DNA from 3 places in the Paenibacillus sp. JT31N17 genome. Region 2 is predicted to be linked to each of the others. Evidence: riboswitches for the same ligand, from Rfam matches in the RefSeq annotation. Region 2 holds a riboswitch; each other region holds the start of a gene.
What was found. A riboswitch is a leader RNA that binds a small molecule or an ion and turns the genes downstream of it on or off. The one in region 2 is predicted to bind cyclic di-GMP.
Positions count from the first base shown of each region.

Region 1: linked by a shared signal. The riboswitch ahead of AC0YOB_RS25860 (transglutaminase-like domain-containing protein) and the one ahead of AC0YOB_RS22050 (PilZ domain-containing protein) in region 2 are both predicted to bind cyclic di-GMP.
Region 3: linked by a shared signal. The riboswitch ahead of AC0YOB_RS10635 (DUF342 domain-containing protein) and the one ahead of AC0YOB_RS22050 (PilZ domain-containing protein) in region 2 are both predicted to bind cyclic di-GMP.

Region 1 covers NZ_JBWDNP010000010.1:72,611-76,824, forward strand. Annotated here, with positions in the region: gene AC0YOB_RS25855 (SdrD B-like domain-containing protein) at 1-1,538, shown strand, start outside; gene AC0YOB_RS25860 (transglutaminase-like domain-containing protein) at 1,820-2,632, opposite strand; cyclic di-GMP riboswitch class I at 2,647-2,727, opposite strand; cyclic di-GMP riboswitch class I at 2,767-2,849, opposite strand; gene AC0YOB_RS25865 (class D sortase) at 2,915-3,559, opposite strand; gene AC0YOB_RS25870 (Hsp20/alpha crystallin family protein) at 3,865-4,214, shown strand, end outside.
Region 2 covers NZ_JBWDNP010000007.1:93,720-97,933, reverse strand. Annotated here, with positions in the region: gene AC0YOB_RS22060 (histidine kinase N-terminal 7TM domain-containing diguanylate cyclase) at 1-187, shown strand, start outside; gene AC0YOB_RS22055 (HD-GYP domain-containing protein) at 680-1,762, shown strand; cyclic di-GMP riboswitch class I at 1,790-1,882, shown strand; gene AC0YOB_RS22050 (PilZ domain-containing protein) at 2,020-2,739, shown strand; gene AC0YOB_RS22045 (O-antigen ligase family protein) at 2,936-4,214, shown strand, end outside.
Region 3 covers NZ_JBWDNP010000002.1:714,380-718,593, forward strand. Annotated here, with positions in the region: gene AC0YOB_RS10625 (AraC family transcriptional regulator) at 1-524, shown strand, start outside; gene AC0YOB_RS10630 (LytR/AlgR family response regulator transcription factor) at 536-1,270, opposite strand; cyclic di-GMP riboswitch class I at 1,706-1,791, shown strand; gene AC0YOB_RS10635 (DUF342 domain-containing protein) at 1,878-3,725, shown strand; gene AC0YOB_RS10640 (HD domain-containing phosphohydrolase) at 3,827-4,214, shown strand, end outside.

The DNA of each region.
Region 1 (4,214 bases), on a different contig from region 2:
TCTACAGTGGACAGTATGAAACAACCAAACCGGTGGTTGGATCGCCCGAGGCGGATTCCAACAGCACGGACGGCAACGGCTTTACCGATGAGATTGTAATCGGACCTTCCAATTGGGTGGATCCGACGATCGATCTGGGATTGGTTCCACGGGGCGTGATCGGAAACTATGTATGGCTGGACCGAAACCGGAACGGTATACAAGACGAGAATGAGCTTCAGGGAATCAACGGACTCGAAGTCCAGTTGTTCAAAGATGATGTGTCAGGAACCCCTGTCGCCGCTACAACAACTGCAGCGGATCCGACAGGCAGAGCGGGTTATTATTTGTTCGACGGATTGCTGCCAGGCGACTATTTAGTCAAGTTCATTGTGCCTGCCGACTATATGAGGACCGTTCAGGAACAAGGAGCCGACGTCAAAGAGGATTCCAATGCAACCGATGAGAATGGTTTTACAGCTAAAATTCAAATCGGCGAAACTCCCGGCTGGGAGGATCTCGGCATTGACTTGGGTCTTGTTGCCAAAGGCGTCATTGGCAACTACGTATGGCTGGACAGCAGCGGGAATGGCATGCAGGATGAAGCTGATGACGACGGTATTAACAACGTGAAGGTCAAGCTTTATAACAAAGACATGCAATTGCTTGCAGAGACTTTGACTGCAGATGATGCTGCAGGGAAACCGGGTTATTATCGGTTTGACAATCTGGTCGGAGGCCAATATTTTGTTCAATTCGAAGCTCCTGAGGGCTATGAATTGACAACTCCGGAAGCAGTGGGAATAGCGGCTGATAAAGACTCCAATAAGCTGACTGACGGTACTACAGCAGTCATCACGATTGGTGAAGACGCCCCGCGGGGATGGGAAGATCTCACGATCGATTTGGGATTAATGTATCCTTATTATCCGTACTTCCCTCCACTTGATCCGGAGGATCCGACAACACCTGACGATCCGGAGGATCCGGCAAATCCGGCAAATCCGGCAAATCCGGGAATGCCGCCGGTTGATCCGGGAGCACCGGGCGAACCAGGTTCGCCAGTCAATCCGGGTAACCCGGGTACACCATCGAATCCAGGTGAGCCGACTGATCCAGGCGCAGAACCTGGCAGCGATACACAAGTACCGCAGCAGGAAACAACCGTACAGGACAAACCGATTAAAGGGACGGTTAAAGTACCAGAAGGCGGCAATGTTGCAATCGGTACCCAACCGGAACATGGTACATTGACGGTTGATCCGGATGGTAAATGGATGTATACACCTGAACCGGGCTATACGGGCGAGGATCATTTCTCTATCATCGTAATTGACAAGGACGGCAACGAAGAAGAAGTCCTGTTCGATGTAAATGTGGATGAGATTCCTTTGGGCGGTATAGAACCCGGTAATGACGATCCAGGCAGCAGCACACCTGGCAAGACGCTCCCCAAAACAGGGGAAAGCAGTTCTTTGCCGCTTCAACTTGCAGGACTGTGCCTGGTCATTCTCGGAATTGTTTTGCTGAGATTGCGCCGGAAGCATCTCCAGAAATAAGATCATTTTTAGTAAAAATCCATCAGGAGCTGTTCCTCCGCATTATCATATGAGGAGGCGCGGCTCCTCATATGATAATGGTGAGATGCACAATAGGTGAGGCATTTGTCATGAAATAAAGGATTGCATATCCAGACCACTTAATACCGAACTGCCCGTTAAAATGCAAAAAAGAGACTTTACAGGAGGGGGGATCCTGTAATAGTCTCTTTTTTGCGCTATTTGCTGTCTTAAGCTGCTTTTGCTTAATGACAGATGCTATCAAGCGATCAGATTAATGCTTAATAGAATTTAGCTGCTGCGTATTTGCCGGCTTCTTTGAACATTGAACTGCTGCTTGTGCTGGTTTTGCCCAAACCGGAATCAACCGTTGTATCAATATTGCTCCATTTCCCGTTAATCATTACCTGGTTCCAGGCATGGTAGCCTTTCACATAATCGGTTGTTCCCATAACCAGCTTTGTAGGGATGCCGGCGCTGCGAGCCATGACTGCAAACAGGGAGGAGTAATCATAACAGATGCCTTTGCCTGATTTCAACGTTCTGTTCGCATCGGGAATATAGTCCGTTGTTACAGATGTGCTCAATTTGGAATCATATTTGATGGTTTTAACGATATAATCGTGAATCGCTTTGACTTTGTCTTCAACTTTCGTTTTGTTTTTCGTCAATTCCTTGGCTTTGGCGACAGCAGTCGGAGAGCTTTTCCAATTGATATTTTGCACGGAACCGAGAAATACACTGCTGTCATCGCTCAAGTTCAGGTTAACTGATTCCGTACCGATTTTTTTGTATTTGGTGCCGGTAACATTTTGCATAAGAGAGATAGTATAAGCACCATCACCAAGCTGCAGGGGGAAGTATTCCATCGTACCTGTGGCAGGCAATTTGTATGTATAAGTGACTCCGTTTTTGGTTATTAACAGCACAATAGGTGTTTTTGCGGCAGGTTTAAATGCAGCTCCGATAACTCCATTGTCCAATTGCTTCGTATCGAGCCAAGTCGGGGAGTCCGTACCGGATGCAGCTACAGTCGTGGAGAGGGGAAGGGACAAAATGATTACGGTCGCGAGAACAAGAAAAAAAGATTTCATGAAATAAGACTCCTTTCGGTAGCTGGCTGCCATCCAAGCGGGAAGGCCCTTTAGCTTTGCGTCCCTGTCTTTCGACAAGTTTGCCATTTATCGTTGAGTGTTTATTGTTTTTAGAAAACAAAAAAAGACAAACTTTCGGTAGCTGGCTGCCATCCAATAATGGGAAGGCCCTCTAGCTTTGCGTCGCTGCCTTTCGACAGGTTTGCCGTTATCGTGACTTATCTTGACATTTACTATACCAATATTTGATAGAATATACAACTATTTTTAAGTGATAATAGATTACATTTTCGCCTGGACAATCAGACGATGGGTCGGATTAATCAGCGGATCGCATGTGATAAGCGTGAGCACCCTGTCGGTGTCATTGCCATTCAATACGGACAGGTCAGTTGGCTTGACGACCGATATTTTGAATACGGTATATTCCATAACCTTGTCTTTGACCCGTATCGTAATTTTGTCGCCCATCTTCACTTCACCCAGCCTATTGAACAATCGGCCTTTCGTATGAGCCCGGTGTGCAGCCAGGGCAGCATTGCCAATATCTCCAAGTGCGGCTGTTTCTGTCAGATGGACAGCGGCGTACTTCATGTTTTGCGTTGTGGCGCCTTCCAGAACAGGAAGCTTCACATCGAGGCTGCCGATTTCAATAACAGCGATTCCTTGAGTATCTTCCTTGCTCTGATCGTCGCTGACAGCCTCAGGTAAGGCAGCGTCTGCTTCATTAGAAAACAGGTCGGATAGTCGCTGGTAACTCTCTGCAAGCAGGCGATCGGATTTCTCAGCCGCGGAGGCGAAGGTATTATGATCCATGCGATCAAGCAGACGCCGCTGCTTCTGATCATAATGCCATTCTTTTGCAAAAGGCAGCGCAATCAGCACAAATCCAGTGATGATCAGCAAAAAAGAAAGCAGTTTCTTCATGTTGGCAGGCCCTCCTGTAAGGCCATTATACCAGATAGGAACTGTACAAAATCTGAACAACATGTGGAATGTAACGTCCTCATGGCTATTCTGGGCAGCACGCCAGCTGCAGTGTAAGGTCAAAAATAGTCAAAGTCAGAGAAAGTCAAAGAAAGACTGAGAAAAATAACGAGGGGACTGCCGGATTTCCTTAAATTCACGGAAAATGATTTTTATTGTTGTTTTATCGGGTTTGAGGAAAGCAGACAGCAACCTTATAATAAAAAGTGTAAGCATCACATTATAAGAAATTGGAGGAGATGTACATGTTGGATTTAGTTCCGTTTCGGAAAAGAAATGAAGATGTCAGCCGCAGCTTGATGAAATCATTCCATGATATCTTCAATGAAGATTTCTTTGCGCCGATGAGAAGCAATACCCATCCATTCCGCACGGATATTCACGAACGCGAGGATGCTTTTCTGATTGAGTCCGAGCTTCCCGGATTCAGTAAAGCTGATATCGATATCAGCTACAGCAATCATTATTTGACGATTAAGGCTTCGCGCAACCAGGAACAGAATGTGGATGGGGAAGATCATCAGGTTATCCGGCGTGAACGTTATTATGGCGAATTTGTCCGCCGGTTCTATGTAGAAAATATTAAGGATGACCA
Region 2 (4,214 bases):
TGTCGATACCGGAGTCGGGAACGCTCCTGTTTCCATTACAATCAGCATAGGCATGCTTGCCGTTGAGCCGCAGCCGGATACTGAATTGAAGGATAGCAAGTCTTATCTGCGCGAGCTGTTCGTCAAGGTGGACAAGGCGCTTTACGAAGCGAAGGAGAACGGCCGCAACCGGATTGTTCAGTATTAGACAAGGCAGGCAGCGTTATGTGCTGTGATGCTCGTTTTGGCTGCAGGGCGGTCGTGCTGACACAGGGCTGAGAGCATGGTCTGCCGGCATGTCGGGCGATTTGGTGCCAATCCTGACAAGCGCAGCGGCATATGCCGCTTTTACCCTTCCGGCGGCAGGCACGCTTTCTGGACGAAGCATGACCGCCTGATGAGCCGTGGACGAATTTATAATGATTTGTCCTGATTCAGATGATAAACTTGATTGAAGCTGTCATTCGCCAGCATCATGAACAATTGCACAAGCTTATACCCTATCGACAGGATTGCAACTCTTTCGTCTCTGTCGGAAGCGCCAACTTTCCCGACCAAGGGAGCGACTTGAATATGCTTGTGCAAATCGCAGACATCAGGATATACGCCGATAAGCAATTACACTAACTGCGTGCTGCCGAACTGGCAGCGATGCAAGCTTGATCAAATATGCAACCGGACTAAAGGCGGGAATGCTCAGATGAGAAAAGTACATATACTTTCGGCGAAGCCTGGAGATAAACTGGCTCGCCCGATCCTGCAGGAAAATGGCAACATTCTTCTGGGTGTCGGTGTCGAGCTGAACGAACGGTTTATCAATCGCCTGAAGATGCTGGGAGTCGATATGCTGTTCGTCGAAGATCCGTTTACCGAGGATCTGGAGCCGGAAACAGCGATCCGCGACGATACGCGCAGAAAAGCCCATGATGCGGTATTCAAAACCATGACCACGCTGAAGGACCATCCTATGACCAAGGGCAGAACCATTGCGCCGGAGATGGGCCGGACGTTCAAGAATGTGTTTGGCCAGATCATGCAGGATCTGGTTACGCGGGACGACGTTATGGTCAGCTTGACGAATATTCAAGTGGCGGATGGCTATCTGTTCCAGCATTCCGTGAATGTGGCTATATTGTCAGGCATAATGGGACTGGCTAAGGGCTATAACCGCAACCAGCTTGAAGAATTGGGCATGGGAGCGCTTCTGTTCGATATCGGGATGACAAGATTGCCCAAGGATCTTCTGAACAAGACCTCCCCGCTGACCCCTGAAGAGCGGGTCCTGATGGAGAAGCATACGGAGGATGGCTTCAATATTATCCGCGCCCAGCACGATATTTCCCTGTTGTCCGCGCATTGTGCTTTTCAGCATCACGAGCGGTACAACGGATCGGGTTATCCGCGTGGGCTAAAGGGGGATGCCATTCATGAATATGCGCAGATTGTGGCATTGGCCGATGTTTATGATGCGTTAACCTCGCCGAGGCCGCACCGCAAGCGTCATACGCCTACGGAAGCCATCGAGTTTTTATTCGCGGCCGGGAACACTTTCTTCGATCTTGATTTGATCCAGACCTTTTGCAAGCATATATCCATTTATCCGGTATCGACAACGGTACTGCTCAGCTCGGGCCAGATTGCGGTTGTGGCTCTGAATAATCCGCTTGCGGTCAACCGCCCGATCGTACGGATCCTTCGCGAGGCGGACGGCACACCTCCTGCCCAGCCCTATCAGATTGACCTTAAGGATTCGCACAGTATCATGATCGTGGAAGAAATGTAAGAATCGCCTGTACCTAACTTCATATATATCCGATAATGGCAAACTTGCCGAAAGGCAAGGACGCAAAGCTAAAGGGTCTAAGGTTCTTGAAAAGGAGCGACTGACAGCCTGGCTGCCGAAATGAACACCCTTCAGCAGGGTGCAAGTCAAGCGGCTCCGAGGCAGAGGAACGGCTTTTTTCATTTCCTTGAACAGGCAATCCCTTATCAAACTCTCAAGACTCGGCCAGGCGATTGCACACTAAGGAGATGGTACTTATGAGCACGAATGCCCGCAGCAAGGAATTATACACGAAAGCAAAGCAAACTTACTCAGATAAGGTATTAATCCACAGCCGGACCGTAGTCGAGAAAGAAGGATATGTCTCAACGGGGATCTTGAGCCATATTGAGGGCGAGATGATGGAGATTGAAATGACGGAATACAAGTCATTTGATCTCGGCAATCCGGTGGAGATGACAATCTACTCTCCGGTCGGGATACAACGTCTGCAGTCGACGGTCATCGGCAAGGCGGAAGGATCTATCGCAGTTATTTTTCCTGTCCGGGCCTTGAGCGGACTGGAAGAGAAACGGGAGTCTCCCCGTGTTCAGATTGACCATAAAGGCACCATGAAGAAGATAATTATTGAAACAAGAGAATTGTCAACAGGGCCGGAAAACTTTGAATTTATTGAAGATATGGAACTGGCCATACGAAATATAAGCTTATCCGGGCTGGGGTTCATTGTTGCCGAGGGGCCGAGGCTCAAGACGCATGAGCGTCTGGAAGCTGTGTTGTCTCTGGGCTTTGAGCTGCCATGCTGGCTGGAGATCATACGCTATGACAGCGATGGAGCCCAATCCTTCTATGGAGCGCGCTTTTGCGATCTGGATGGGCTGCAGCAGCGAGCGCTGCGGGCCTTTATTCTGAGGGAGCAGGTCGCAGCCTATTACCGCAGGAAACAGGAAAAGGCCAGTGACAACCGGACTCATTAACTATAAAAAACAGGTGCACCGCGGCAATCGCGGAGCGCCTGTTTTTTTGTTCAAAGATAAGAAAATAAACTCTTCTTGCTGCTGAGGCAGCAGCTCCATGACACCTGATTTTCAAATCATTCTCAAACATGTTACAATATTTAGAAAATTTAGATATATCGGACAATTAAAAAGTGAAATAGAAGAGGGGATTCAATTGCCAGTCGTTGTTGGTGCCGCCGGGCTGATGTTTACCGGGCTGCTCATTTGGTCCGCATACCAGAATGGAATGTTTTTTGACGCATCCTTTTACAGATGGGAATGGATGCTTATGGCTTCAACCGTTTTGTCCTTGTTTATTACGGCTCGAATGCAAAGACGAAGGATAAGGGGCAGCAGTAGCGGGATCGGTGAATATTTCATATTGAAAAAAAATAAAGGGCCTGCAGAAGAGGCTGTGCGGGCCTCGGTGCCGCTGGCGGCTTATACGCCGCTGCTTATTGCGCTTTTGTTTGGTTTGAGTCTGGTCAACAAACCGGCTTCCGTACATGGAACTCTGGAGCAGGTGCTCAGATGGTCTGCTTACGCAGCTTTCCTCATATCCGGGTATCTGTGGCTGAGAATCGGCCCATTCCGGAGCTGGCTGTTCATGGCGCTTCAGGGTTCCGGCTTGTTCCTCATTGGCGGCGCGCTTGCCGGATGGCTCGGCTGGATAGACGTTCCGGAGATGATCCTGAGTACAGGGGATTCCAGTTTATCCGCAGTCGGTGCCCGGCTGGCCGGCTTCGTTCAGTATCCGAATTTCCTCGGAGCCGTCTCGGGAGCTTATTTGCTGTGGAACTGGCTTCTTTTGATACGTGCAGGCCGTTATCGGACTTTCTTGCTTGCCGTCATGATGGCCACGCCGCTGGTGCTTGTGCTGCTGCTTACGGAATCCAGGGCAGCCTGGCTTACAACGGCTGTCGGATGGCTTGCCGGACTGCTGCTCCTGACCAGGGAGCAGCGGGTCAAATGGCTGGTTTACAGCGGCTGGACGCTTGTTGGGGCGGGGGCAGCCTATCGTATTGTCTTTGCCGCAGGACTGCAAGGCAGTCATGAAGGCGTTGGCCACATGGGGGAAACGCTTGGGCTGCTTGCCATCCTGATGGCATCTGCAGCGGGCTTCACCGCACTTCGCACGGTATTTGCCGGCTTGTCCGGAAGAAAGCTTGAGCTTGCCGCGTGGGGCGGGTTGGGAGCAGCCTGTCTGATTATGGCGCTTCTCCTGCCGGCAGTAATTCAAGGGCGGATAAGCAGCGGCCATTTTCAAACCGCAGGCGCGCGTACGATGTTCTACAAGGATGCATGGAGCCTATTTCTGGAGGCGCCTCTCCTGGGTCAGGGCGGGGATACCTGGCGGATGCTCTTTACCCAAATCCAAACCTACCCGTATATTGGTAACGAAGTGCATAGCGGTTATTTGGATCTGCTGCTTGATCTTGGAATTGTCGGATTAA
Region 3 (4,214 bases), on a different contig from region 2:
GTGAGAATGCCTTCATTTTCCCGTTCCGCCATCCGCTGGAGCGCCGCGAGGGTGCGGTGATCGGCAGTGAGCAGCTGCTCCGCTGTTACCTGGAAATTTTCCTGATCCGTCTGCTGCGCAAAAGCAGTCTCCTGCAGCCGGAGAAGCCCTTGTCCTCGCCAGCCCGGGAGAAAAGCAAGGATGAGCTGACCAGGCAGGCGCTTTTGTTTATGGAAGGAAGAATCGGCGGTCCGATGAATGTGAACGATATCTGCGGCGAGCTGCATATCAGCAAAACCCAGCTCAAAAGCTTATTCAAGCAGAATACCGGCTATTCCGTCAAGGAGTACTTCTCGAAGCTTAAGATCGAGCGCGCCAAGCGGTACATCCGGGAGGAAAGCTATAATTTCACAGAGATTTCCCGGCAGCTGGGGTTCAGCAGCGTCCATTATTTTTCCAAGGCATTCAAGAATGCCACGCGGATGAGTCCTTCGGAATATGCGCGTTCGGTGAAATCGCGAATGAAGCTTGAAACCGGAAATTGACTGCCTATTGCTTAAGGCTGTTTAGGGTCCCTCAGCTGAAGCTGCTCCTGAATATCTTTCATTTTCGATTTGGCGATCAACGCCTGTCTGGGGTAGCTACCGAAGAAGGATTGGTAGGTTTCACCCATCCTGGTTATACGGGACACTTTGCTGAGATTGATCAGATAGGAGCGGTGAGCCTGTACCAGATGAGGAGCCGGTTCCAGTTTGTCATAGGTTTCAAGGGGATCGTTATTCAGAGTATGTATAATAGATTTTTTTCCCATCTTTTCTATGAAAAGTATTTCATTAAAAGGAATGATATGAATATTTTTATTGATTTTTATAATCAGCTTGGGGTCCGGATTGATGAACAAATGATTGGCCTTCCGTTCCATTTCGAGGGTATGTTTCGTCCGCTCCAGCGCCTTGTATAGTCTGGTGCGAAGGACCGGTTTTATGATATAGTCGACTGCACCCATATTGAACGCTTCGATTGCATACTCCTGGCCTGGGGCCATCCAGATCATTTTCAGACGGGGGATGATCTGCAAATAGTCCTTCAGCGCCTTAAGTCCGCCCAGCCCCGGCTGCGAAGGATCGGTCAAAATTAAATCCGGCCTCTCCCGGACCATGATTTCCATAACGGAATGTTCGTCGGGAACTTCGCCAATGAGCGTAATATAAGGAAGCGCAGTGATAAACTTCTTGACAGTTTCTCTCGTTTGATTGTCTTCGTCAGCAATAATGACCCTGATATTTATCATTCTTGTTTACACTCCAATACTTGTTTTGGGCTGCCCGACGAAAAAAAGCGGAATGGAAAAATATTCAAAAACCCCATATGAAAACCGTTTATATTTTAAATATCTATTAGAAATATCTATTTTAATCATCGTTTTTTTGCAGAATCACGGAATGATATGATTTGAAATCATAACGCTAACAATATTAAAATGCAATCACCCTTCGTGCCTATCGGAAGTGGAGTGAAAATAGTTGTCGAATGACTTGAATAGTCGTTTTTCCGGCCTGAACATGGCAGATTTCAGGTATGAACGGCTGTAAACAGGCGAACTTCTTTATTTGACTGCATTAGACAAAAGACAGTCCTTTTAGTACACTCAATTTGGACTTGCAAGGTATATTTTCCTAATTATTAAAATTCAAATAGGAACTAGTGACTAATAATTAAGAAACTCAAACGATAAAGGCAAACCTGCCGAAAGTCAGGGACGCAAAGCTATGGGCCTAAAGAGAGCATCTCTATGGTCGCCAGGCTGCCGAATTGGTGGTGTATAAACACGATCCAATCGGATGGTGTTTTTTTTGTTAAAAAAAACCATTCTGGTCTGAGGTTTGAGAGGTGTTAACGTGAAGAAAAAAATCTCTGAAGATGAATTGTCCCAGCTGATCAAGCAATTGCATCTGGGTGAGGTGGATGCGGCTTCCAGATCTTCCACAGACGAAAGGGATATCAGAAGCCCCTTGAAGCAGGACGGCTGGATTCAGGTAATTGAACACCGGATTATTGTCCATGATCCCGTCAATAATGGCAAGCTCCCCGTCATCAGCGCTATTGCCCCGGTCAAACTAAAGGTAAATCATCATGACATACATTCAGAAATCAACGTGACTTCCAGCGACAGCATCCTTTGGGAAATTGAGAATCAACCGATGTATGAGATTACAGTCTCGGAAGACAAGCTTCACGCTTATTTCCACCTGCACGCCAAAGAACGGTATGCCTGGCAGCTAACCGATACAGAGCCTCTTGCCAAAATCATAATATCTGCCGAGGAAGACAGGAATATGGTTCTTGAAAGTGTGCATTTGACAGATGTCGCCGCCGTGCTTGAAAAGAAGTCGATCAAAGCAAACGTCGACCTGGCCGCTATTCATCAGGAATTATTGCAGCCGACCTACAGCCCGATTCTCATCGCCAGGGGCAAAGCTCCCGTACCCGGGAAGGATGCGGAGCTGGAGATTTATTTCTCCGAGGAGATCGAAAGCCGTTTCCATGAAACGGAAGGGACGGTTGACTTCCGCAATCATCTGCAAATCCCTTCCGTCACCAGCGGCGACGTTATTGCCAGGAAATCCCCGATTATCGACGGCATCCCGGGATACGATGTTTACGGCAATCTGATCACGCCCAAAGCGCCGGCTGATATCCTGCTGGTAGCCAAGTCGGGCGTAGAGCTGACTCCACAGGGGGCCATTATCGCCAGAAAAGAAGGACGCCCGCGGATTACGGGAACCAAAATCAAAGTCTTTGATATCTCGACAGCGTATACCGTCTCCGGCGATGTAGACATTGAAACCGGCAATATTGTCTTCTCCGGCGATGTGATCGTATATGGCAATGTAACCGACAATATGATTATTGAATCTCTGGGGAATGTATATGTCATTGGCAGTGTCTTCAATGCGACCATCACAGCAACGGGATGCATCCATATCCGGGGGAATGTAATGGGCAGCAAGCTGTATTCGGGATACTTCGGTGTCATGTTCAACCGTTTATACAACACCTCGAAGCTGCTGAGCAAGCAGATCGAGAAGCTGCTGATCGGCTCCCAGGTGCTGGAGCAAGCGATCCAGTCACGTGACCAGACGGTTAAATACGGACAGATTGTGCTGCTGCTGCTGGAGAAGAAAATGAAGGATATACCGGGGCTAATCAAGGATCTGCTATCCGTGGTCGCCAATATCCGCCATCTGAAGAAAGAAGAGTACCAGAAGCTGATGGAAATGGCGGCGGTTTTCCTGAAGCCCTCGCAGCTCATTGAGTCGGCCACCAGAAATGGCATCCAGAGCTTCTTGTCCCTATTGACGGACGCCCATCAGGAGGTGGCCCGCATGCAGGAGGCGCTGGTCAATATTACCATCAATCAATGCCATAACAGCGAGCTCAAATCCAATGGCGATATTTTGATCCAGCGCGACGGAGTTCTTGTCAGTGATTTGTACTCGGCCGGCAATATATCCTTCAAGCATCGGCTGGCCGTTTGCCGCGGTTCAAGGCTGGAAGCCGAAGGGGATATCACGGCGAAGATTGTAGGAGGGCAGACCGGAGCGGCCACGCTGCTGAAAGCCAAGAGGCGGGTCAGCGTCGTCAGAATGCACTCGGGAAGAGTCTCTATCGGGAATTACAGTAAGGAAATTCTGGAGTCTGTCGAAAATACAACCTTTGATATCGATAACATGATGCAGGCTTAATCTGATTTCTTCTATAATAAGCACCCCGTGAAAGTGGTGGAATCTTGGTGACTCCGACTGTTCGGCAATATCAATATGTAGGCATGAGAGTAAATAAAAATATGTACAACCAAATGGGTGCCTTGATTGTGCCTGCTTTTTCCCGGCTCACACGAAAAAATCTGAAGCGGCTCATTCAACATCAAATTACGCTGAAGGAAGAGGATATTGAAGATCTTCCGGTCCTGCACCTGCTGAATTCGGCTATTGTTGAAATCAAGGACGTCTTTCATCAGGTCCGGCACTTCGATGAGATTCCGTTTGCGCATGTCCGCAATACGATGGTGCCGATCATTGTGGATATGAGCAACCATATTTATTTAAAGCAGGTTTTCACCTATTTCGGCGAAAATGATGAATATACCTACCGTCATATTATCGCAGTTGCGCTGATTGCACGTTTAATCGGCAAAGTGAAGGGTCTTGGCGAAGAGGAATTGCTGGATCTGA